2 regions of the Colwellia sp. 20A7 genome follow, and region 2 is predicted to be linked to the other one. Evidence: predicted binding sites of a transcription regulator. Region 2 holds the regulator's gene; the other holds the start of a gene.
What was found. Region 2 encodes NrdR, which represses ribonucleotide reductase genes. Its sites were predicted from a motif close to AAACACNANATNTNGTGTTT; they were not measured.

Region 1: nrdA (class 1a ribonucleoside-diphosphate reductase subunit alpha) is a predicted target of NrdR. The motif match lies at 7,693-7,712, and genes of this name have one in related genera.

What each region holds. Positions count from the first base shown of each region.
Region 1 is NZ_CP047130.1:2,099,039-2,110,474, forward strand. It holds one part of gene GQS55_RS09065 (IS3 family transposase) at 1-191, opposite strand, end outside; one part of gene GQS55_RS09065 (IS3 family transposase) at 191-434, opposite strand; gene GQS55_RS09070 (hypothetical protein) at 637-1,167, shown strand; gene GQS55_RS09075 (hypothetical protein) at 1,479-1,757, shown strand; gene GQS55_RS09080 (lysozyme inhibitor LprI family protein) at 2,179-2,583, opposite strand; gene GQS55_RS09085 (YciI family protein) at 2,605-2,907, opposite strand; gene GQS55_RS09090 (septation protein A) at 2,916-3,539, opposite strand; gene yfaE (class I ribonucleotide reductase maintenance protein YfaE) at 3,752-4,042, opposite strand; gene nrdB (class Ia ribonucleoside-diphosphate reductase subunit beta) at 4,062-5,192, opposite strand; gene nrdA (class 1a ribonucleoside-diphosphate reductase subunit alpha) at 5,300-7,570, opposite strand; gene ubiG (bifunctional 2-polyprenyl-6-hydroxyphenol methylase/3-demethylubiquinol 3-O-methyltransferase UbiG) at 8,037-8,765, opposite strand; gene gyrA (DNA topoisomerase (ATP-hydrolyzing) subunit A) at 9,071-11,436, shown strand, end outside.
Region 2 is NZ_CP047130.1:827,102-838,537, reverse strand. It holds gene ribB (3,4-dihydroxy-2-butanone-4-phosphate synthase) at 1-273, opposite strand, end outside; gene GQS55_RS03665 (riboflavin synthase) at 357-1,028, opposite strand; gene ribD (bifunctional diaminohydroxyphosphoribosylaminopyrimidine deaminase/5-amino-6-(5-phosphoribosylamino)uracil reductase RibD) at 1,095-2,273, opposite strand; gene nrdR (transcriptional regulator NrdR) at 2,317-2,796, opposite strand; gene glyA (serine hydroxymethyltransferase) at 2,936-4,192, opposite strand; gene GQS55_RS03645 (hypothetical protein) at 4,565-5,284, opposite strand; gene GQS55_RS03640 (RNA polymerase sigma factor) at 5,277-5,795, opposite strand; gene GQS55_RS03635 (ABC transporter permease) at 5,923-7,119, opposite strand; gene GQS55_RS03630 (ABC transporter ATP-binding protein) at 7,116-7,871, opposite strand; gene GQS55_RS03625 (alpha/beta fold hydrolase) at 7,915-9,360, opposite strand; gene GQS55_RS03620 (EF-hand domain-containing protein) at 9,707-9,925, shown strand; gene trhA (PAQR family membrane homeostasis protein TrhA) at 10,080-10,742, shown strand; gene GQS55_RS03610 (EAL domain-containing response regulator) at 10,773-11,436, opposite strand, start outside.

The DNA of each region.
Region 1 (11,436 bases), 1.3 Mb from region 2:
CATTTCTTGATGTGTTGCATTATTTTTTTTACTTGTATTACGTTTCTGATAACTATAATAATTATTAGTTTTCACGCCCAATACGCGGCACATTAATACCACTGACCAGATCTTCTTATGATGGGTAATAAACGAATATTTTACTTCGTTTCTTTTGCAAAGAAGACCGTCGCTTTTTTTAATATATCGCGCTCCATTTCTAGGCGTTTGACTTGCGCTTTTAATTGACGATTTTCTTCTTGATCGGGTGTCAGTTTTCCATTACCTCGAAAAGCTTGACCATCTTCATTTTCAGCTTCTTTGATCCAGCGGCCGAGCATTTGATTTCCAATCCCTAGATTCCTGCTAGCTTCAGAAATACTAATGTTTTGATCTCTGACTAAAGAGATAGCATCAAGTTTAAATTCCTTGGAATATTTTTTACGTGTTGTCATTTTCATTCTCCGGTTAAGTTCATTATTCCTTAACTGGGGTAGTCGAATCAATTAAACCACGTCAATCAGAGCTTATACAAAAAGTAACGAAACTAATGAACAGCGATAATAAGTTGAAAGAATTTAAAGGTTACAACACGCCTTTAGGCAGAGGTACAGTACAAGAGTATGTGCATAATTGGCAAACATATGGAATTGACGTATGAATATAAATAAGTTTTTTATTTGTGTTTTATTAACAATCACAAGTCATGTATCTATCGCTTCTGACTGTTTAAGCATAAAGGTAATTGAACCGATTAAAGTTAATGACAAAACTGAGCGTATGCAGTCAATCAAATTTGATAAAGTTAAACTGCTTCATAAAGATAAGTCGGGTATTTGTTTACCTACTCAAGATACCTATGTTTTAGCTTTTAATGAAGGCATTCCTTTTATTGCGGCCCGGTTAAAGGGACATACACCAGATATAACCTTGATTGAAAAAAGTGATAATGACTATGCGTTAATTAACTATTACGCTGGTAATAAACTGCAAGTATTGAAAGGGTATCAACTCATCAATTCGGAGCTGCATGAGCTACCTAATTTTACTTTAAGTAGCAATGTAAGCAGCATTAATGTTACTGATGGATTAATTAGTGTTAAGAATAACCAGTTAGTTGAAGAGAAGTCGACTAATTCAGTCATACTTTATGATTTCGGTTTATCTGGTGTATTTATTAAACCTTAGATATGTTTAAGCAATAATAGTGACAAGTACCCTGAATTTGTGGAAAGGAGGCTTTAATCACAAGCCTTACTTGATGACACTTGCTGCATTAAAAAAGTTTGGTGTACTAGCTAATGATGGAATGTGTTTAGAACAGAATGAAAATTCAATTAAAATTGGATACATCAAACGGTGACTGTTCTTCAATTGAGCTTGAATAATCTACAATGCCTACCACAGGTGATTGGTGTGATTAATACTGCCGACAATATATAATGATAGACATCATACAAAATAAAAACTCAAACATATAACATAAAAGGACTTACTTTATGGACCAAAAACAACGTTTAGAATTAATTAACATCATGCATGAGCTTTATCAAACACCAACGACGATAGAGGAACAGTGGCATAGGGTAACGCCCTTATTAACAGAGTTTAACGCTACAATAGGTCAAGGGCTTGAAGGAATGGCAAGCATGATAAATAAACATTTTACTAACGCTGAAAAATTTAAAGACTCTAAAGTTCAGAAATTTGAACTTGAATCTGGCTTGATAAAGCTCAATATGTATTTTAAAAAGCTGGATACATTTGAAAAAAGTTAGTATTTAGCACAAATATCCCCAAAGATAGGTGTATTAACATGTATTGTAGGTACCTCAATGGTTGTAACGGCCAAACCGAATATCTTAATACTATTCGGTTATATTGCACCTTATCTTGAAGCACTGCTTGTCTTGAAACACTGATTGATAAGAGTTGTGATGTTGGCAACTCTTAACTTGGCGTGTTAATAATAAAAATAAAGGGGGAAACTATCCGTGATCAACATCCCTGTTTCAATCGTGCACAAACAGCACCATACAGGTTTGCCTAGTCCCTAAAGCCGCTATAGCAAGTTATCCAGAATTGTGCCATTATCAACAGACAGGCGCAGATTAAAAGTCAGCTACGTTAGTCACTGGTTTTTATATGCATGTATAGTATTAGGTTTTTATATTAAGATTTAAGTTCTTTAGAGCTGTTTTACAATATTTTACTTAATTGATCAATACGGTTCTGAGTGATTAATATATAACACTGTTTATAGGTTATTTTTGCACTTTGTTCTGGCGGGGTTGCAAAATATTGCCATCGACACTCATGTTCTCGAAAAGAAAGAAAGTCGCTTTCTGAACGTCTGAATAGCTTTAACGCTGCAGGACGCCATGTTGGTGTTATTTTTTCTTCTAAATTTAAAACATGAGTATTGATAGATGTTTGCAATTCATGTTCAAGTGCTAATTTTAGCCTATCAAGACAATGTAACTGACTTTTAGGTGTTTGCTCTACCTTTTTGCATTCATCTAACGCATTATGAGCGTAGACAGGATCAGAAAGTAATAGATGCGTAATTAGTAAAGCACTTGAGATTTGTTTGTTTTTAATCATATTTTAAATAAATGACAATTATCAGTTAGGTAATACTTTTTTATAAGGCTTAACAGTGACTTTTTCATAAACACCCGCCGCAATGTAAGGATCAGCATCTGCCCATTGTTGTGCTGCTTCCAAATTGTCAAATTCAGCAATAATTAATGAACCAGTAAAACCAGCGGCCCCTGGATCGTTACTATCAATGGCTGGGCATGGGCCAGCAACTAATAAACGTCCCTCACTTTGTAGATCGGTTAAACGCGCTAAGTGAAGCTCTCTTACTGATAATCGTTTTTCTAAACTATTAATAACGTCTTCACTATATATTAAATAAAACATTAAATTTCCTATATTTTGTCATTGTCTTTGTTATGTTGAGGTTTACTTATTACATTTGAATTTATTTCAATGCTATCTTCAATTGCATTCGTTATATCTTCGCTGTCATCACGCATATATTTATGCAAGGACAATATTGTAATAATAGAGAAAGCAAACATAAGTCCTGTTAAGCCAAATACTTTAAAGTTTACCCAAGTTTCTAATTCAAAATTAAAAGCAACATACCAATTAAGTACGCCACATAACGCAAAGAATAGCGCCCAAACTAAATTTAGCTTAGTCCACACTGGATCTGGAAGGTTTATCGACTCAGATAAAAATTGTTTAATAATATTCTTTTTGAAAATGTAATAACTAACGAGTAGGGCAATAGCAAAAAATTCATTGATGATAGTGACTTTCCATTTAATAAAAACATCATCATGTAAAAAGATAGTTAAGCCACCAAAAACAGCGATTAAACCAAAAAATATCCAATTTCGCGTTGGTACTTTTTCTTTTTTTATAAAGTAGTAAAGAATTTGTAAAGCGGAGGTAATGATGAGTGAGCCAGTAGCCCAATAAATATCGGCAAATTTATTTACAACAAAAAAGATAACTAATGGAATGTATTCAAAAAGTGCATGCATATTATAATTATTACTAAGGAAGAGATTGATTAATTGATTTTAGCGAAACTTCTTATACTTTAAAAGTTAAAGCTCAATATCTTGTTAAATAACTTATTTTCTTTGTCAGAATGTCTTAAGTTTGAATATAAACTTTGAATCTTTTAGATGTGCTATGTGTTCACGATAGTTGAAGAGTAACAGTGAAAATAAAGACATTTTAAATGCCTTTATTATTCATCAATTTCCACACTAATATTGGTCACTGGTATACAACAGCAAGGTAGTATTTCATTTTCACCAATATAGGCAAGCGGTTCACCTTCAGGGTAGTTTACCTCTCCTGAGGTTAATGTGACACGACAGGCTCCGCAAAATCCATCTCGACAATGATAATGAACCTCAACACCTGCGTGCTCTAAGCATTCTAATAAAGTCTGTTTTGGCTCGGTAAACGCAATCACCTTATCATTTACACTAATATTAGGTGCTGACTTTATAGAGGGTTTACTTGAAACAGACATAAAAAGGCATTAATAAACTTTATAAATCAAAATCATCAAAGTCATCAGCGTCAATTGTTGAATCAACTTGACCGACTAAATAACTTGAAATCTCTGTTTCTTGTGGCGCTACCTGAACATTATCACTCACTAAGTAAGCATTCATCCAAGGAAGTGGATTACTTTTGATATTGAATGGCGCACTAAAGCCAATAGCAGCAAGGCGTTGGTTTGAAATATACTCAATATATTGATTTAATATTTCAGCATTCAAACCGATCATTGATCCATCTTTAAATAAGTACTGTGCCCACTCTTTTTCTTGATCAACAACATCTAAGAATATTTTCAAGCCAGCATCATGCATTTCAGCACTGATCTCTTTCATTTCAGGATCATCTTTACCCAATCGCCAGTTATTTAAAATATGCTGAGTTCCGGTTAAATGAAGTGCTTCATCGCGTGCTATTAATTTAATTATTTTTGCATTACCTTCAAGTAATTCACGCTCTGCAAATGCAAATGAGCAAGCAAAGCTAACATAAAAACGAATCGCTTCTAGCGCATTAACAGAGCAGATTGCTAAATATAAACGTTCTTTAAGCTTCCGCTTAGTGACCTCAATAGTTTTTCCATTAACCTCATATGAGCCTTCACCTTGAGATTGAAATAACTGTGTCGTTAAAATAACCTCATCAAAGTATTTTGAAATACTGCTCGCTCGCTTTAAAATCGCTGGGTTTACAATAATATCATCAAAAACTTCACCCGGATCAGTAAATAAATTACGTAAAATATGGGTATAAGAGCGAGAATGTATCGTTTCGCTAAATGCCCATGTTTCTACCCACGTTTCAACTTCTGGTAAAGAAACTAAAGGTAATAATACTGCATTCACTGATCGTGCAGCCATAGAGTCAAGTAACGTTTGATATTTTAAGTTTGAAATGAAAATATGCTTTTCAGAATCAGTTAAACCTTGCCAATCAGATCTATCTTTTGAAACATCAACTTCTTCTGGTCGCCAAAAAAAAGAAAGTTGCTTCTCAATTAGTTTTTCAAACGCGATATACCGCTGCTGATCATAACGAGAAACATTAACACTATTACCTAAAAACATAGGTTCAAGTAAAGCATTATTTGGTGTTTGGTTAAACGTGGTGTACGTCATTATTTTTTATTCCTTAATATATTGCCAAGACAACTGAAGTAGGCAATAAAGAATCAAGTAACCTACTTGATTCATTTTATTTGTTTAATTATGTTCTGTGCTAGAAATTATATTTTACAAGCACCACCAGCGCAGCTATCGTCTTCCATTTCGATATCGTCATTCGCACCATCACGTGTATTATGGTAATACATGGTTTTAACACCAAGTTTATAAGCGGTTAAAATATCTTTTAAAATTTGTTTAATTGGAACTTTGCCACCGTCGAACTTCGAAGGATCATAATTTGTATTTGCTGAAATTGTTTGGTCTACAAATTTTTGCATAATACCAACAAGCTCTAAATAACCTTCATTACTTGGAATATTCCAAAGTAATTCGTAGTTGTCTTTCAGTCTTTTATATTCAGGAACTACTTGTTTAAGTACACCATCTTTACTTGCTTTGACACTAATTAAACCACGTGGTGGCTCAATGCCATTCGTTGCATTCGATATTTGAGATGACGTTTCAGATGGCATTAAAGCTGATACGGTTGAATTACGAACACCATACTTTTTAATACTCGTACGTAATGATTCCCAATCTAAATGTAGCGGTTCACCAGTAATATCATCAATAGTCTTTTTATAAGTATCAATAGGTAAAATACCTTGAGAAAGACGCGTTTCATCAAATTTAGGACAAGCACCTTTTTCTTTCGCTAAACCGTTAGTCGCTTTCAGTAAATAATACTGAATGGCTTCAAACGTTTTATGCGTTAAATTATTTGCACTGCCGTTTGAATAATATAAGCCATTTTTAGCTAAGTAATACGCATAATTAATAACACCTATACCTAACGTTCTGCGCGCTAAACTCGCACTACGTGCTGCCGGAATAGGGTAGTCTTGATAATCTAATAAACTATCTAACGCACGTACGGCTAAATCGGCTAACTCATCTAGTTCATCAAGAGACTCAATTGCGCCTAAGTTAAAGGCAGATAAAGTACAAAGCGCTATTTCACCATTTTCATCGTTGATATCAGTCATCGGCTTAGTTGGTAAGGCAATTTCTAAACACAAATTACTTTGACGAATAGGGGCTTTACTTGGGTCAAACGGACTATGAGTATTACAGTGATCAACGTTTTGTAAGTATATACGACCAGTACTCGCACGCTCTTGTGCAAATAAAGTAAATAACTCTATTGCTTTAATGCGTTTTTTACGAATCGAGTCATCGTTTTCATATTGTACATAAAGTGCTTCAAACTTATCTTGATCTTCAAAGAATGCATCATAAAGCCCTGGAACATCACTTGGACTAAAGAGGGTAATATGACCACCTTTAATCAGACGTTGATACATGACTTTATTAAATTGAACACCGTAGTCTAAATGTCTAACACGGTTTTCTTCAACACCACGATTGTTTTTAAGTACAAGTAAGCTTTCAACTTCTAAGTGCCAAAGTGGGTAGAATAACGTTGCTGCGCCGCCACGAACACCACCTTGTGAACAACTTTTAACGGCTGTTTGGAAATGTTTGTAGAAAGGGATACAACCTGTATGAAATGCTTCACCATTACGAATAGTACTACCTAATGCACGAATACGCCCTGCATTAACGCCTATACCTGCACGTTGAGAAACATATTTAACAATCGCGCTTGATGTTGCATTAATAGAGTCTAATGAATCATCACATTCAATTAATACACACGATGAAAATTGACGAGTAGGTGTTCTAACACCTGCCATAATAGGCGTCGGTAGTGATATTTTAAATGTTGATATGGCGTTATAGAAGCCTTTAACATAGCTTAATCTAGTTTCTTTCGGGTATTTAGCAAATAAACAGGCGGCAACTAAAATATATAAAAACTGCGCGCTTTCATAAATTTCGCCATTAACACGGTTCTGTACTAAGTATTTACCTTCAAGTTGCTTAACTGCAGCATAACTGAAGTTTAAATCACGACTGTGATCTAAAAATAACGACATGTGTTCAAAATCACTTTCGTCGTAATCAACTAATAAGTGTTGGTCATATTTACCCGCTGCAACCAGCTTCACTATATGGTCATATAGTTTTGGTGGCTCAAATTGGCCATAAGCTTTCTTACGTAGATGAAATACTGCAAGTCTGGCAGCTAAATATTGATAATCAGGTGTCTCTTCTGATATTAAATCTGCTGCCGCTTTAATAATAGTTTCATGAATATCTGCAGTTTTAATCCCATCATAAAATTGAATATGAGATTTTAATTCAACTTGAGAAACAGAAACGTCATCAAGATTTTCAGCAGCCCAAGCAATAACGCGGTGAATTTTTTCTAAATCGATGGGTTCTTTTTCGCCATTGCGCTTGGTAACAAAAAGTTTATTAGTCATGAAAGGCCTGTGGTGTAAATTGTTATTGTTTTCTTTAGTTTTAAAACGTTATTTATCACTAAAGAGTCCTGTGTTGTTTCTGCTTTTCAAATAGTCTAATAAATAGGCTGGTTAAAAAGTGCATGCACAACATCTAGGGTTAGATTGTAAATATAGACACAAGATAATGAGGTTTTGGGTTTATTGCAAGTGATAAAAAAGTACTAATTTAACTTGATTTTTTCATTGATAGCATTAGGTTAGTAATGACTAACCTAGTACCGTTAAAAGCTTTAGTAATTTGCTAAAATCAATCTTTATTTGAAAAAAAATAATTAGTTAAAAATATTTTTATTTTTTTTATTATATTTTTATAACGATTAAATATGAAATCCAATGAAATATTTAATTTTGTTATTTATCAGTGGCTTAGTTGGTTTTGTTTGTAGTTTGAACAACTTGGTTGAAAAAAAAACAAATCAGTAAGTTATATTTTCTTACAGCATAAAATGTAGTTTACATCTAAGCTATCAGTTAACTTATGATTCTCAGAAATTGGGTTGTAATGAATACCACTAGCATCTATACAATTTAACCCATACTGTTCAGCCCAACTTATCAGTTGAGAAGGTTTTATAAATTTATCATGCTCATGTGTACCATCAGGGACTAATTTAAATATTTTCTCAGCGGCCAAAATAGCAAGTAAATAAGATTTCACGGTTTTATTGAGTGTAGAGAAAAAGACTAAACCACCGGGTTTAACTAAATTAGCACAGGCATTTATGATAGAAGCAGGGTCTGGCACATGCTCAAGCATTTCCATACAAGTGACCATGTCAAAACCTTCATGATTTTGTTGTGCTTTTTCTTCAGCGGTTATTTTTTCGTAATTAATGGTTAAACCTGACTCAAGGGCATGCAGTTTAGCGACGTTAAGCGGCTCTGTGCCCATATCTATACCAGTCACAATAGCGCCTAATTTCGCTAAAGACTCTGATAAAATACCACCACCACAACCTACATCAATAACTTTTTTAGAAAAAAGTTCACTTTGTTGTTCGCTAACATGTTGACATATAAATTGTACTCTTAGTGGGTTAACTTGATGTAACGGCTTAAAGTCTCCAGTTAAATCCCACCACTGATTTGCAATTTGCTCGAATTTAGCAATTTCAGCATCATTTACATTCAGCACTTTATTAGTTTCGGTCATGGTTATATCTAGTTAATTTTTGAATTATTCAATTCTAAACGAAACTTTTAGCTAAGCAAAGCGTAAACGAAGCTCAAACAGCAGCCAAAGTAATGAATTAGATCAATTTAACTGTGCATTTGTTGTTTTTATCATCATTTTTTCAATGGCTCGCCATCTCTTTGTAAATGGACAAATAAAGCTATTTGGCATCACTAAAAATTGTGCTATTATGCCGCGTTGATTTATATATTTTTTATGAAAATATAATAATAAAAATATTGTGATTTTATAGTTACATTTTAAGTTAAGGGATACGTCTATATATGTCAGATCTGGCCAAAGAAATAGTTCCAGTAAATATTGAGGATGAGCTAAAAACATCCTACCTAGATTATGCCATGAGCGTAATTGTTGGGCGTGCATTGCCTGACGTTCGTGATGGATTAAAACCTGTACATCGTCGCGTATTATTCGCGATGGAAGTTTTAGGGAATGATTGGAATAAACCTTATAAAAAATCTGCCCGTGTGGTTGGTGATGTTATAGGTAAGTATCACCCACATGGTGATACTGCTGTTTACGATACTATTGTTCGTATGGCGCAATCATTTTCTTTACGTTATATGTTGGTTGATGGTCAAGGTAACTTCGGGTCTGTTGATGGTGATAGTGCAGCTGCAATGCGTTATACCGAAATTAGAATGTCGAAAATTGCGCATTCTATTCTTGCCGACTTAGATAAAGAAACTGTTGATTTTGTACCTAACTATGATGGTACTGAATTTATTCCAGCAGTAATGCCTACTCGTATTCCTAACCTACTTGTTAATGGTGGTTCAGGTATCGCCGTAGGTATGGCAACTAATATTCCACCGCATAATTTAACTGAAGTTATTAACGGTTGTTTAGCCTTAATAGAAAACAGTGAAATTACGTTTGAAGAACTATTAACGCATATTCCTGGTCCTGATTTCCCTACTGCGGCTATTATTAGTGGTAGAGCGGGTATAGAAGAAGCTTACCGAACCGGTCGTGGTAAAATAAAAATTCGTGCTCGTGCAGAAATTGAAGTTCACGAAACATCAGGTAAAGAAACCATAATCGTTCATGAGTTACCATATCAAGTTAACAAAGCTCGCCTGATTGAAAAAATGGCTGAACTTGTTAAAGAAAAACGTCTTGAAGGTATTTCAGCTTTACGTGACGAGTCTGATAAAGACGGCATGCGTATGGTTATCGAGATTAAACGTGGTGAAGTAGGTGAAGTTGTTTTAAATAATTTATTTAAACTAACGCAAATGCAAGTGTCTTTTGGTTTTAATATGGTGGCATTAGGTAATGGCCAACCGAAAATATTTAATCTAAAAGAAATGCTTGAAGAGTTTGTTCTTCATCGCCGTGAAGTTGTTACACGCCGTACTATATTTGAACTTAGAAAAGCCCGTGACAGAGCACATATCTTAGAAGGTCTATCGATAGCCCTTGCTAATATTGAACCTATCATTGAGTTAGTGAAAACCTCTCCATCAAGAAAAGAAGCGGAAGAGCAGTTAGTTGCTAAAGGTTGGGACTTAGGTAATGTTAGCGCAATGTTAGAGCGCGCTGGTACTCATGCTGCTCGTCCTGAGTGGTTAGAGCCACAGTTCGGTATTCGTGATGACAAATATTATTTAACACCTGTTCAAGCAAAAGCTATTGTAGAGTTACAACTTTATAAATTAAGTGGTCTTGAACACGAAAAAATTCTAAATGAGTATAAAGAGTTATTAGATCTTATTGCAGAGTTAATGCTTATTCTAGAAAATCCTGAGCGTTTAATGGAAGTTATCCGTGAAGAACTAGAAGCTATTAGAGATGAGTTTGGCGATGAACGCCGCACTGAAATTACTAATGCCTCTCATGACTTATCTTTAGAAGATTTAATTACTGAAGAAGATGTTGTCGTAACACTTTCTCATGAAGGTTATGTTAAGTATCAAGTATTAAGTGATTATGAAGCTCAGCGTCGTGGTGGCAAAGGTAAAGCTGCAACCAAGATGAAAGAAGAAGATTTCATTGAGCGCTTATTAGTAGCTAATACACACGATACTATATTATGCTTCTCAGATCGCGGTAAGTTGTACTGGTTGAAAGTTTACCAGTTACCACTAGCAAGCAGAACGGCACGTGGCCGTCCAATTGTTAATATTTTACCATTAGAAAGCGGTGAACGTATTACGGCAATTCTACCTGTACGTGAATATGAAGAAGATAAATACATTATTATGGCGACAGCGTCTGGTACTGTTAAGAAAACAGCGTTAACTGCTTATAAAAATCAAAGAGCTAACGGTATTATTGCGTTAAACCTACGTGATGACGATACCTTAATTGGTGTTGATATTACTGATGGCAATAATGACATTATGTTGTTCTCAGATGCAGGTAAAGTTGTTCGCTTTAATGAAAAAGTTCGTGATAGTGAAACAGGTGAAATCAAGCTTGATCCTGAAACAGGCGAACAGCGTTGGGCATTAAAACCTATCGGTAGAACCGGTACTGGTGTTCGTGGTATTAAACTTGAAAACGACCAAAAAGTTGTTTCACTGATTGTACCTAAAAACGATGGTCCTATTTTAACCATTACTGAAAATGGTTTTGGTAAGCGTACTGACTTAAATGAATATCCTGCGAAGAGCAGAGCAACGAA
Region 2 (11,436 bases):
CGCTTCAATTGAAACAGTAAAGTTTGTACTAAACTGTGCGTCATTTTTATCTACCATCAAAGGTAATTTTAACTCTTCACACTTTTCTTGCGTCATTGGCATACAAATAAGCCCACGACCATGAGTTGCCATAAAGTTAATTGCAGCTGGAGTTACCATTTCTGCAGCCATGATGAAGTCACCTTCGTTCTCTCGGTCTTCATCATCCATTAAAATAACCATTTTACCTAAAGCAATATCGTCGATTATTTCTTGTGGGGTATTTAAATTCATTAGGTTCTCTTTGATTACTTGTTGTTGATTACTTATTTGATAATAATTTTTTAAAATACTTAGCTATAAAGCTAAGTTATTTATTATTTAATAAAGCCTGACTTTTTCAATAAAGATTCTGTCACATTTGATTTAACAGCTGGCATTTCAGTTGCTTCTTTTGTAAGTAAACGCTCTAAATATCGTGCGATTAAATCTACTTCTAAGTTAACTTTTGTACCCACTTTATAATGGGCAAAAACTGTTTCTTTCACAGTGTGCGGCACAATCGTTAATCTAAATTTACTATTTGAACTCTCGTCTAACGCATTAACAGTTAAACTTGTACCATCAACAGTTACTGAGCCTTTTTCTGCAATATAATGAGCTAGTTCTGTAGGCATTGAAAGCCAGTATTCAATACTATTACCGTTATTAATAATCGATAAAATTTCACTCACACCATCAACGTGCCCTGACACCATGTGCCCGCCAAAACGGGTACTTGCTAACATAGCTTTTTCTAAATTAACTTGCATACCAACATTATAATGAGCAAAGCCAGTACGCTGTAATGTTTCATTTGATACATCAGCACTATAACTATTTTGATCAAATTCAACAACCGTTAAGCAAATGCCATTAGTAGAAATGGAATCACCTAATTTAACATCGCTCATATCAAGGTTATTACTAGCAATAACTAAGCGCGCTCCTTGAGCATTTATATTTATTGCTTTAATAGTGCCAATGGCTTCAATAATTCCGGTAAACATAGCTACTCTCATTTATTTTATAGTTAGATATATTATTTAAGACTCTGTTGCTGAAATAATATCTATTTAGATGCTGTCTTTTTCTAGTGTTGCTGTAATTCGAATATCACAACCTACTTGGCGTACGTCGGTAATCGATAATGATTTAGCCTCTAGTAATTTATTCACATTCGGCATTTCGACTAAACTTTTACCCTCAGCCCCCATAAGTTTAGGAGCTTGGTATAAAATTAACTCATCAACTAAATCTTGTTCTATAAAAGCTCCCGCTAAGCGAGCTCCAGATTCAATTAATACATCATTCAAACCGCGTTCGGCTAATAATATCAATAACGCAGCTAAATCAATATTGTCTTGTCCTGATTCAGTCTTCACCGTAGAAACTTGGACCTGTTCTACGAAATGCGGCCATTTATGGATGTTTTCAAGGTCTATTTCATCTAATTCTCTTCGAACCAGAATAACCGGTGATGCTTGTTTAAAAAAATCTAACTCAGGTGTAAGCCTGTTACGACTATCAATAACAACTCTTACTGGCTGGCGAACCGTATCTTCAGGGTAGCTATCTTTTAATCTTCCTAACTCAGACCAACGTACTGTCATTTTAGCATTGTCAGTTAAAATTGAATCTGCACCCGAAATTACAGCACAGCTTTGCGCTCTCAATTTTTGTACATCACATCTTGCGTCGCTTGAAGTAATCCACTTGCTTTCACCACTTTTCATCGCGGTTTTACCATCAAGACTCGCCGCTAACTTAACCCGAACATAAGGTAAAGAGTGAGTCATGACTTTAATAAAGCCAAGATTTAGCGCTTTTGCGTCACTTTCTAAAAGCCCAAATTCAGCTTGAACCCCTGCTTGTTGAAGCATTGCTAAACCACGACCCGAAACTTCAGGATTAGGATCAACCATAGCGGCAACAACCCGTTTTACTTTGGCATTAATTAACCCTTGGGCACAAGGTGGTGTTCTACCAAAATGACTGCACGGCTCTAAAGTAACATAAGCGGTTGCACCTTCAATAAGGTGAGGGTAATTAAGTTTAGCATCAAGTAATGCATTAACTTCTGCATGACCCTGCCCTGTTTTTTGATGAAAGCCGGTGCCAATTACTTGCTCTTTACCGTCAAGCTTATTAACCAGTACACAACCTACTCGAGGATTTGGTGATGTTGTATAACGCCCTTGTTTAGCAAGCTGAATTGCTAATGCCATGTATTGATAATCTTGTCTGCTATACATTTGATCATTACAAGTTGTTGTTAATTCTTTTTTTGTCGGCGATTTATTTACCAATTTTCCCTCTCCTTGGACTTTCTTTTCCTAGGCGAGCTATTTCATCAGCAAATTCACTAATATCTTCAAAGGACAAATAAACAGAAGCAAAACGTAAATAGGCAACTTTGTCTAATTCTTTTAGCTGAGTCATCAACAAATTACCCAGCATTTCACTCGTAATTTCTCGCTCACCTGTTGCACGCATTTGTGATTTTAATTTATTAATCGACAGTTCTACTTGTTCAGTACTGACGGGACGTTTCTCTAACGCTCGCATTAAACCACTGCGCATTTTATCTTCGTTGAACGGTTCACGTGTACCATCTCGTTTGATAATACGAGGCATAACTAATTCAGCTGTTTCAAAAGTTGTATAACGTTCATGACAAGATAAGCATTGACGACGACGTCTGATTTGATGACCGTCTGAAACTAAACGAGAGTCTATGACTTTAGTTTCCTGTGCACTACAAAATGGACAAAACATGGTTTACCTGCGATACGTGAATAAGTTTCATACGACAAGTTCGAAAAATAAATACAAAAATGGCCGCTAATTGCGACCATTTTAATATAAATTCACAATAATTTGTGAATTAGTTTAACTTAAAAAAGCTAATGACTGACTACTTGTATACAGGGAAACGTGAACATAGCTCTTTAACGCTTTCTTGTACCTTAGCAATAGTTTCTTCATTGTTGATATCATCTAAAATATCACAAATCCAACCTGTTAATGCTTTAGTTTCTTCAGTACCAAAACCACGACGACTAATAGCAGGAGTACCCAAGCGCAAACCGCTAGTAACAAACGGAGAACGAGGATCGTTAGGTACTGAGTTTTTATTAACAGTAATGTGTGCTTTACCTAAAGCAGCATCAGCATCTTTACCTGTAATATCTTTATCAATCAAATCAAGTAACAATAAGTGATTTTCAGTGCCATTTGATACAACTTTATAACCACGTTCTTGTAATACCGCAACCATAGCTTTGGCATTATCAAGTACACTTTGTTGATACACTTTAAATTCTGGTTGTAGTGCTTCTTTAAATGCAACCGCTTTAGCAGCAATAATGTGCATTAATGGGCCACCTTGGCCACCAGGGAAAACGGCACTATTTAACTTTTTATAAATAGCTTCATCATCACAGCCAGAAATAATTAAACCACCACGAGGGCCCGCTAATGTTTTATGTGTAGTTGTAGTTACTACATGCGCGTGTGGTACAGGATTAGGGTATAGACCTGCAGCAACAAGACCAGCAACGTGTGCCATATCAACGAAGAAATATGCTCCAATGCTGTCAGCAATTTTACGCATACGTGCCCAATCAACAACACCTGAGAAGGCAGAAAAACCACCGATGATCATTTCAGGCTTGTGTTCATTAGCTAAACGTTCAAGTTCATCATAGTCAATATCACCAGTTTCTGGGTGAAGACCGTATTGAAAAGCTTCATAAGATTTACCAGAAAAGCTTACACTAGCACCATGAGTTAAATGACCGCCATGGGCTAAGCTCATGCCTAATACTTTTCCGCCAGGTGATACAAGTGCTTGAAAAACAGCAGCATTCGCTTGAGAACCTGCATGTGGTTGTACGTTGGCATAAGTAGCACCAAACAACTCTTTTGCACGATCAATTGCTAATTGCTCAGCAATATCAACAAATTCACAACCACCGTAATAACGTTTGCCAGGGTAACCTTCGGCATATTTGTTAGTTAATTGTGAACCTTGTGCTTCAAGTACGCGAGGACTACAGTAGTTTTCTGAAGCAATTAACTCTATGTGCTCTTCTTGACGCACAACTTCTTGGCTCATTGCTTGATATAGTTCCGCATCAAAATCGGCAATATTCATATCACGTGTAAACATGTTTTTTCCCTTCTTTGCAAATATAAAAGTCAGCACTAGGCTGAAACGATATTTAAGCAAATAACAGAATTTACTTAAACATTCAAAAAATAATGGCGGTATTCTGCCTTAATTTTACCTAGTTGTACACGGTAAAACGAGCAAGCCTTAGTGTATTTAGCACTGCTTTATAGCGTATAATTGTTAAGTGAATGTCTCTTAACAATAGAATAAAAGTTTTCACTAAAAAAAAGAATATACCTAAAACTGTAAAACAATAGCACAGCAAAATATTAAACACCAAATAAAAATCATACCGAATAATAACCCATCAAACCTATATATATCGAAATTATAGTTGGTCAGTGCAAGCGCTATGTCCATAAAGAATATCTAGATAGAGTTAAGCTCTGATAACTCCTTAACACGCTTCTTTTGAAACCAATGTGTTATTAACCATATCATCAGAATAAAAATATGAGTAATAATAAAGGGAGGCCAAAGTGACTTCTCTGACTCTTCAATTGTTGCGTAAAGGTACCAATTAACTAGAGGTAGAAATAACCAACAAGACAGTTTAGTTAATTTAATATATTTAATTGAAGATTGAACTCCTGCAATAGCATTAGTAACCGCTTTATCTGGGCTATCACAACTCTGTTGCCAAATATTCAGTCGTATTTTTATTTCATAATAAACAAAGATTACTGACGCTACACCTCCAAAGGATAAGTAAGTGATATTTGCGGTACTCCAGTCACCTTGATACAAGCCGACAAATAGCATAATAAAAATACCTACTGTAGCGATGACATTCAGCCCCAACAACAACTTAGCTAGTAAGGTTCGTTTTTTAGTTTGTTTTAATAACTTTTGAATATCTACTTTTTCAAAAGGTTGATCTTGCCAATCTTGAGAAAGTATTAGCCAACTTTCATCTAGTGGTTGTTCATCAAATAAAGGGGGTTCATTATCTGGAGTTGATGAAGTATTGCTTTTAGATAATGAAAGAACATCTATCTTTTTCGGCTTAACAACCATAGTACGATCTGGGTCTATTTTGTTAGACTTTGTCGACGATCTATCTTCATTTTCAAATGGTGTTTTATCCATTTTCTGATCCCTCCAACAACTGGGTTAATAATGTTTTAGCGCGTTGTAACCTAACTCCAACTAAGTTAGGCGTAATCACTAAAACATCAGCCATTTCTTGATAACTCATTCCTTCAAGTGCCAGTGTTATCACTTGTCGTTGTTCAAGTTTAAGTTCTCGTATAGCTTGCGATAAACGAAATTGTCGTTGTGTTTGATTAAGCTCTTGATAAGGTGTGTTTTGTGTTGCAGCTATATTTTCAACTTCAGCACAATTTTCTATATCTGCAGTCTGAACCGTTTTAACTGCTTTAGCGACATGCGTCGCTAAAACGTTATGAGCAATACGCGCAACAAAAGTTTTTACCGCAGAATCTTGTCTAAACTTAGGCAAAGCTCGCCAAATATTTAATGCTATTTCTTGAAAAAGCTCATCTTGAATAGCAACTTTTGCTTCAAAGCCCGTAATGATATGACGCAGCAGTTTTTCATGCTCCGTCATCCATAATGTAAATGTTGCTTGATAATCCAATTATCTTTCCTTCCACTCAACACTACTGACCAAAAGTAAATTGAGTATATTATTTAATTAAGTTGTTAAAATTTAACATAATAGTTTTATAAATTACCTTTTATTTAACTATTATGCACTTAACTACTTAACTTAATGCCATCACAACTTTTTCTGATTTAAGCTTGTTAGCTAACGCGATAACCAATGCCACAGTAATCGCAATAGTCACAGTACTGGTTGCAAAAACGGCTAACCAATTAACTTCAACACCTTTAAAAATGTTTTCAATAATCATGGATTGGCCTGCTATTGGTAGCCAATTTAGCCACTCAGGTCGATCATCCATCATTGAAACAACAAAAGGGATAAAGGCAGGAATACCAATAAGCATACCAACTGTTGATTGTGCTTCTTTAAAGCTCTTGGTTTGAAAGGCGACAAATAATTGGCAAGCAGAGGCAAAAAAGCAAATAGGCAGTAATAGTAATAATAAAATCGCTGCGGTTGATATATCCAAACTAAAAGTCGCTCCAATTTTAGTTAAGTCAATAAAACCAACGGAAATTGACGTGAGTACTAATACTAAAACCACACCAATGATCGAAATGGTTGAAGAGCCGATCAACTTAGCTAACACTATTTTTAACGTACTTACGGGTTGGCACAATAACATTTCAAGTACATTACGCTCTCGTTCTCCGGCACTTGAGTCAATGGCTACAGATAAGCCAGACATAAATGCGGCCATCATCAGATATATTCCCAACATCATTGAGATCATAATAAAGGTAGCATCAGGTTTTGCGGTGTCTTGCTCTACTAGTTTAACTGGGTTTAGCAAACGTACATCAACACCGCGTAATAATAGTCTCTTATAGCCAATCGATAATGAGAACTCTCTTACTGCGTTATTAATTCTTCTGATAGGAGGGGTAACTGCTTTATCATTAAAATCAGCTTGTAAATGTAACTTAATTGGCTTTCCTTCAGCCATATTAATTGCATAATCTTCAGGAATATCAATAGCAATATTACGCTGTTCCCACGTTGCTTTTTCATCTTCAGGTACATCAGCAAAGTTTAATAAATTGTTGTCGGCAAAATGCATTATTAACTTAGGTGCATATTCAGCACCTGAGAACTTAACGTAAACAGGTGGTTCATCAACCAACTTTTCAATCATGATTTTTGACATCAAGACAATAGCTACGGGTGCTAAGAAAGCCATCATTAACGCCACGATCAATGCACGTTTGTCACGAAAAGCTTCTTTGTATTCTTTTAAAACAAGTGCTTTTAATTGAATTATATGTAAATTTAAGTTTGAGTTAACACTATTCACGCTGATACTCCTTCATCTGAGCCAATCAATTTAACAAATGCATCTTCAAGCAATGTTTCACCAGCCAGATCACATAGCTCTTGAGGTGTTCCTTGGGCAGCTAACCTACCATTAGCAACAATGATCACCCGGTCACATAGCGCCGCGACTTCTTGCATTACATGCGATGAAAATAAAATGCAGTGTCCTTTCGCTTTAAACTTAGCAAGGTGATTACGCAATATACGTGTACTCATAACATCTAAACCACGTGTAGGCTCATCAAGTACAAAGTTTTGTGGTTGATGAACTAAGGCTTGTGCTAATGTAACTTTCATTCGTTGACCTTGTGAAAAACCAATGGTTTTACGGTGCGCTAATTCGCCCAGATCTAAATCTTCAATCACTTGCTGTATTGCTTCTTTTTTAGTTTGCCCTGACATACCATGTAAGCTTGCGAAATAATCAATTTGTTCATAAGCAGTTAGACGCTCATACAAGCCGAATTTATCAGGAAAAATACCCAGTTTTGAGCGCGCGGCTAATGGGTTTTCAGTAACATTAATACCATCAATGGTGGCAAAACCTTCATCAGCTGAAAGTAACCCGTAAAGTGTACGTAGACACGTTGTTTTACCAGCACCATTTGGTCCTAAAACCCCGGTGATCTCACCATCTTTTGCGGTAAAAGAAAGTCCGTCTAGCGCTTTCACGGTATTTTTTTTATTTTTCTTATCAATAAATTGTTTATGTAAATTATTTACTTCAATCATTAGTATTTCCTTGTCTGTGCCATTTAATGCTATTGGAAGCGCATTACTGAATGCCGTTAACACTTGTCATAAAAGTCTCTTGAGGAATATCTTTCAAACAAGACTCATCAAGTTTATTAGGTAACTTACTCGTTAAAAATTCGTTAACTATCTCATTAGCACATGTATTCATTGCAACAGTATGCGAAGCATTTTCAACAATAATATGGTGGCTATTAGGCAATGACTTAGCTGAGTAATCACCATTACTTGGTGGTGTTACTGGGTCTAAATTTCCCGATAAAATCAAAGTAGGAATATTAGCAGTAACCGGTTGATAGAAGTTATCGCTTGGTCGGTATTGTGGGAACAGTGAACATATTCTTTCAAAAATAAGATTACTAGTACTGCCATTATCAAAATTATTACTCACATCTATTGCTTTCATTTCCGCTGATATTTTGGGCGCATCTTCATTACAAACAATATTAAAATGCAAACCAGTATAAATTTGTTGTTCACCTTCGGTGCTAGCCATTAAGCCGATTAATGGCTCATAGTTACCTAAATAAGCTTGATTGATAATTAACGGCACTAAAGAACGACCTCTTATGCTGTATAACTGCATACGTAAATTGTTAGTAAATTTATTATCATCGAGCTTGAATTTTGTTGGCGTTCCTAACCGTGGGTGTTGAATATCAAGGGTTACGGGGGCTTTGGCTAAACGCGCTTTCACTTCGTCAAACTCATCGGCTAAATTAGGAAAGGCTCTATTACATGATTCACTTTTTTTACAGTTTTCTACTAATAAGTTAAATGAACGAGCAACACTTTGACCAAATAAGCCAATAGGCACTTCAATAGGGCCAACGCTATCCAATACTACGCTCTCAAGTGACTCGGGAAACATTCGCATATAAACTAAAGCAGCACGTGTACCGTAAGAGCCGCCATAAATATTGAGTTTTTTATGTTCTAAAGCAACTCTAATACTATCAAAATCACGAATAGCATTTTCTGAATTAAACTGGCTTAAATCACCTTCAAACTGGCTAATACAGTCAACAATATCACTCTCTTTAAAGTCTTTAGTAAGCGTACTATAAACACTGCCCTCTTCCTCTAGGTCACAAGATAAAGGATGACTTTCACCAGTACCTCGTTGATCAACTAAAATAATATCGCGTGTTTTACGTACTTCACGAAAGACTTGATTCAACCCTGTAGCAAGTTCTACCGCAGCTTGACCTGGGCCACCTGCTAAAAACATTAAGGGTGCCTTATATTCACTATCATCAATTGCTGGCAATACTGCGAAGTTAATCGTTATTTTATCACCATCTGGTTTTTGATAATTTTCTGGTACTTCAAGCTTGCCGCATTTTACTTGTGAACGTATTTCACCTAAATGACAATTTTCTAACGTTAATTCATCAGCATTTGCCCAACTCATTGTTGTTATAGACAGTAAACTGAACGTTAATATTCTTTTCCAAGTTACTTTCATCTTATATTTCCTTAATAAAGCGTTAAACACTTAGTCTCAATACTTTTAAATTTATTACAAAAAAAATAAAAAAAACTCAAAGATAAATATATTAATTATAAAAGCAAGGTAACTATTCAAACAAAAACAACGCCTAACATTATGATTAATAATATATTTAAATCAAAGCTATCATTCTTTAAATACGAAAAATAAAACTTAAAATAGATAATTAATAACCGACTAATATAAGAATTAATATTTCCCTCAACCAAGCCTAAATTAAGTTTAAATAGTCATTCCCAAACGTCTGAATAAAAGATAACATTTAGATATTAATTTCCCTCTAATTATCTAAGGACCCCCCATGGAATTGAATCAATGGGTAGATGAGTTATTTGAAGTATTTGATGAAGATAAGGATGGTGTAATTAGCCGCTCTGAATTCGTTGAACTTATTGATGTGCTATTGCAAGACAAAGGCATCCGTATGTGTGAGTCTATTTTTAATCGTTTTGATAAAAACCATAGTAACTCTATCTCTAAAGATGAATTAAAAGAAATGGTTATAGAATTAGCTTTATAGTTATGTTTATAAGACCTTTTCTTAATATTTAGCTCTCTTAAAGAGAGCTAAATACTCCCCATACACTCCATTTTTATAATGCGATCTAATATTAATTTCAAAACAGTCCATCTAAAAACAGTTTACGCTGCTACGCTAAAGAAAGGTTAGGGTTATGACCAGTAAAATATCTCAATATAGTAAAAATGAAGAGTTAGCTAACACCATAAGCCATGGCTTGGGTGCCTTACTTAGTCTTGTAGCATTATTTTTATTGCTCAGTAATTCAGTAACTGACACATCAGTAAACTATTCTATTAGTAATAATACTATGCGTATTGTCAGCTTTAGTATTTATGGCGTAAGCTTGTTGGCACTTTTTTCTGCTTCAACTTTTTATCATGGCGTTACAAATGAACGTACAAAAAAACTATTTAAACTACTAGATCATTGCGCTATATATACACTTATAGCGGGCACCTATACACCGCTATTATTACTAAGTATGAAAGACTCTCTAGGTTATAGCTTAATGGCAATTATCTGGCTTATTGCTTTAGGTGGCATATTTTTTAAAATTAAATTTGGTGATAAATATAAAAAGATATCTTTAGCTACCTATCTTGGTATGGGCTTTATTTCTTTTGCCATTATAGAAGAGTTATATAATATTCTCCCCATTAATGCCGTCAATTTATTAGCAGCTGGTGGCTTAGTTTATGTACTGGGTGTCTTTTTCTATGTTCAAAAGAAAATTCCCTTTAATCACGCAATTTGGCATTTATTTGTTTTAGGCGGCGCAACTTGCCATTTCCTGATGATTTATTGGTATATTTAATCTGTATTCTCTAACGAAAAGCATCATATTTTACCTAGCCTCGTCTTGATATTGTATTAACCAGTCAATAAACTCGCCCGCTGGAATAGGGTGACTATATATAAAACCTTGAGCAACATCACAGCCATTATTCAGTAAATAAGAAAGCTGATTCGAGGTTTCTACCCCTTCTGCAATAACTTTCATATTCAATGTATGAGCTAGCTCTATTATTGATTTAAATATTTTTGCATCGACAGCATCATTTACTACATTCTTAATAAAAAGACGGTCTATTTTCAAAAATTCTGCGGAAATTTGCTTTAAATTGAGCATTGACGAAAAGGCAGTGCCGAAGTTATCCACCACTAACGAGATTCCTTTTTTCCTTAATTGCTCAAAAACATCATTATTGTTTTGTGAACCTTCAAGCATAGCCATCTCCGGAATTTCTAACTCAAGAATATCAACACCTGAATCTAATTCTAAAATAGTATTCTCAAGCATATCAATGAAATCACAATAATGTATCTGCTTTACAGATAAGTTCACTGCAATTTTAATATCTAAAATACCGTGTTGACTCCAAAAATTAATTTGCTTTGCTGCCAGCTTAAAGATTAACTTACCCATAGGAATAATAAGTCCAATTTCCTCAGCCAGAGGAATGAAATCTACAGGTAAGAGTAAACCTTTTTCAGGATGATTCCAACGA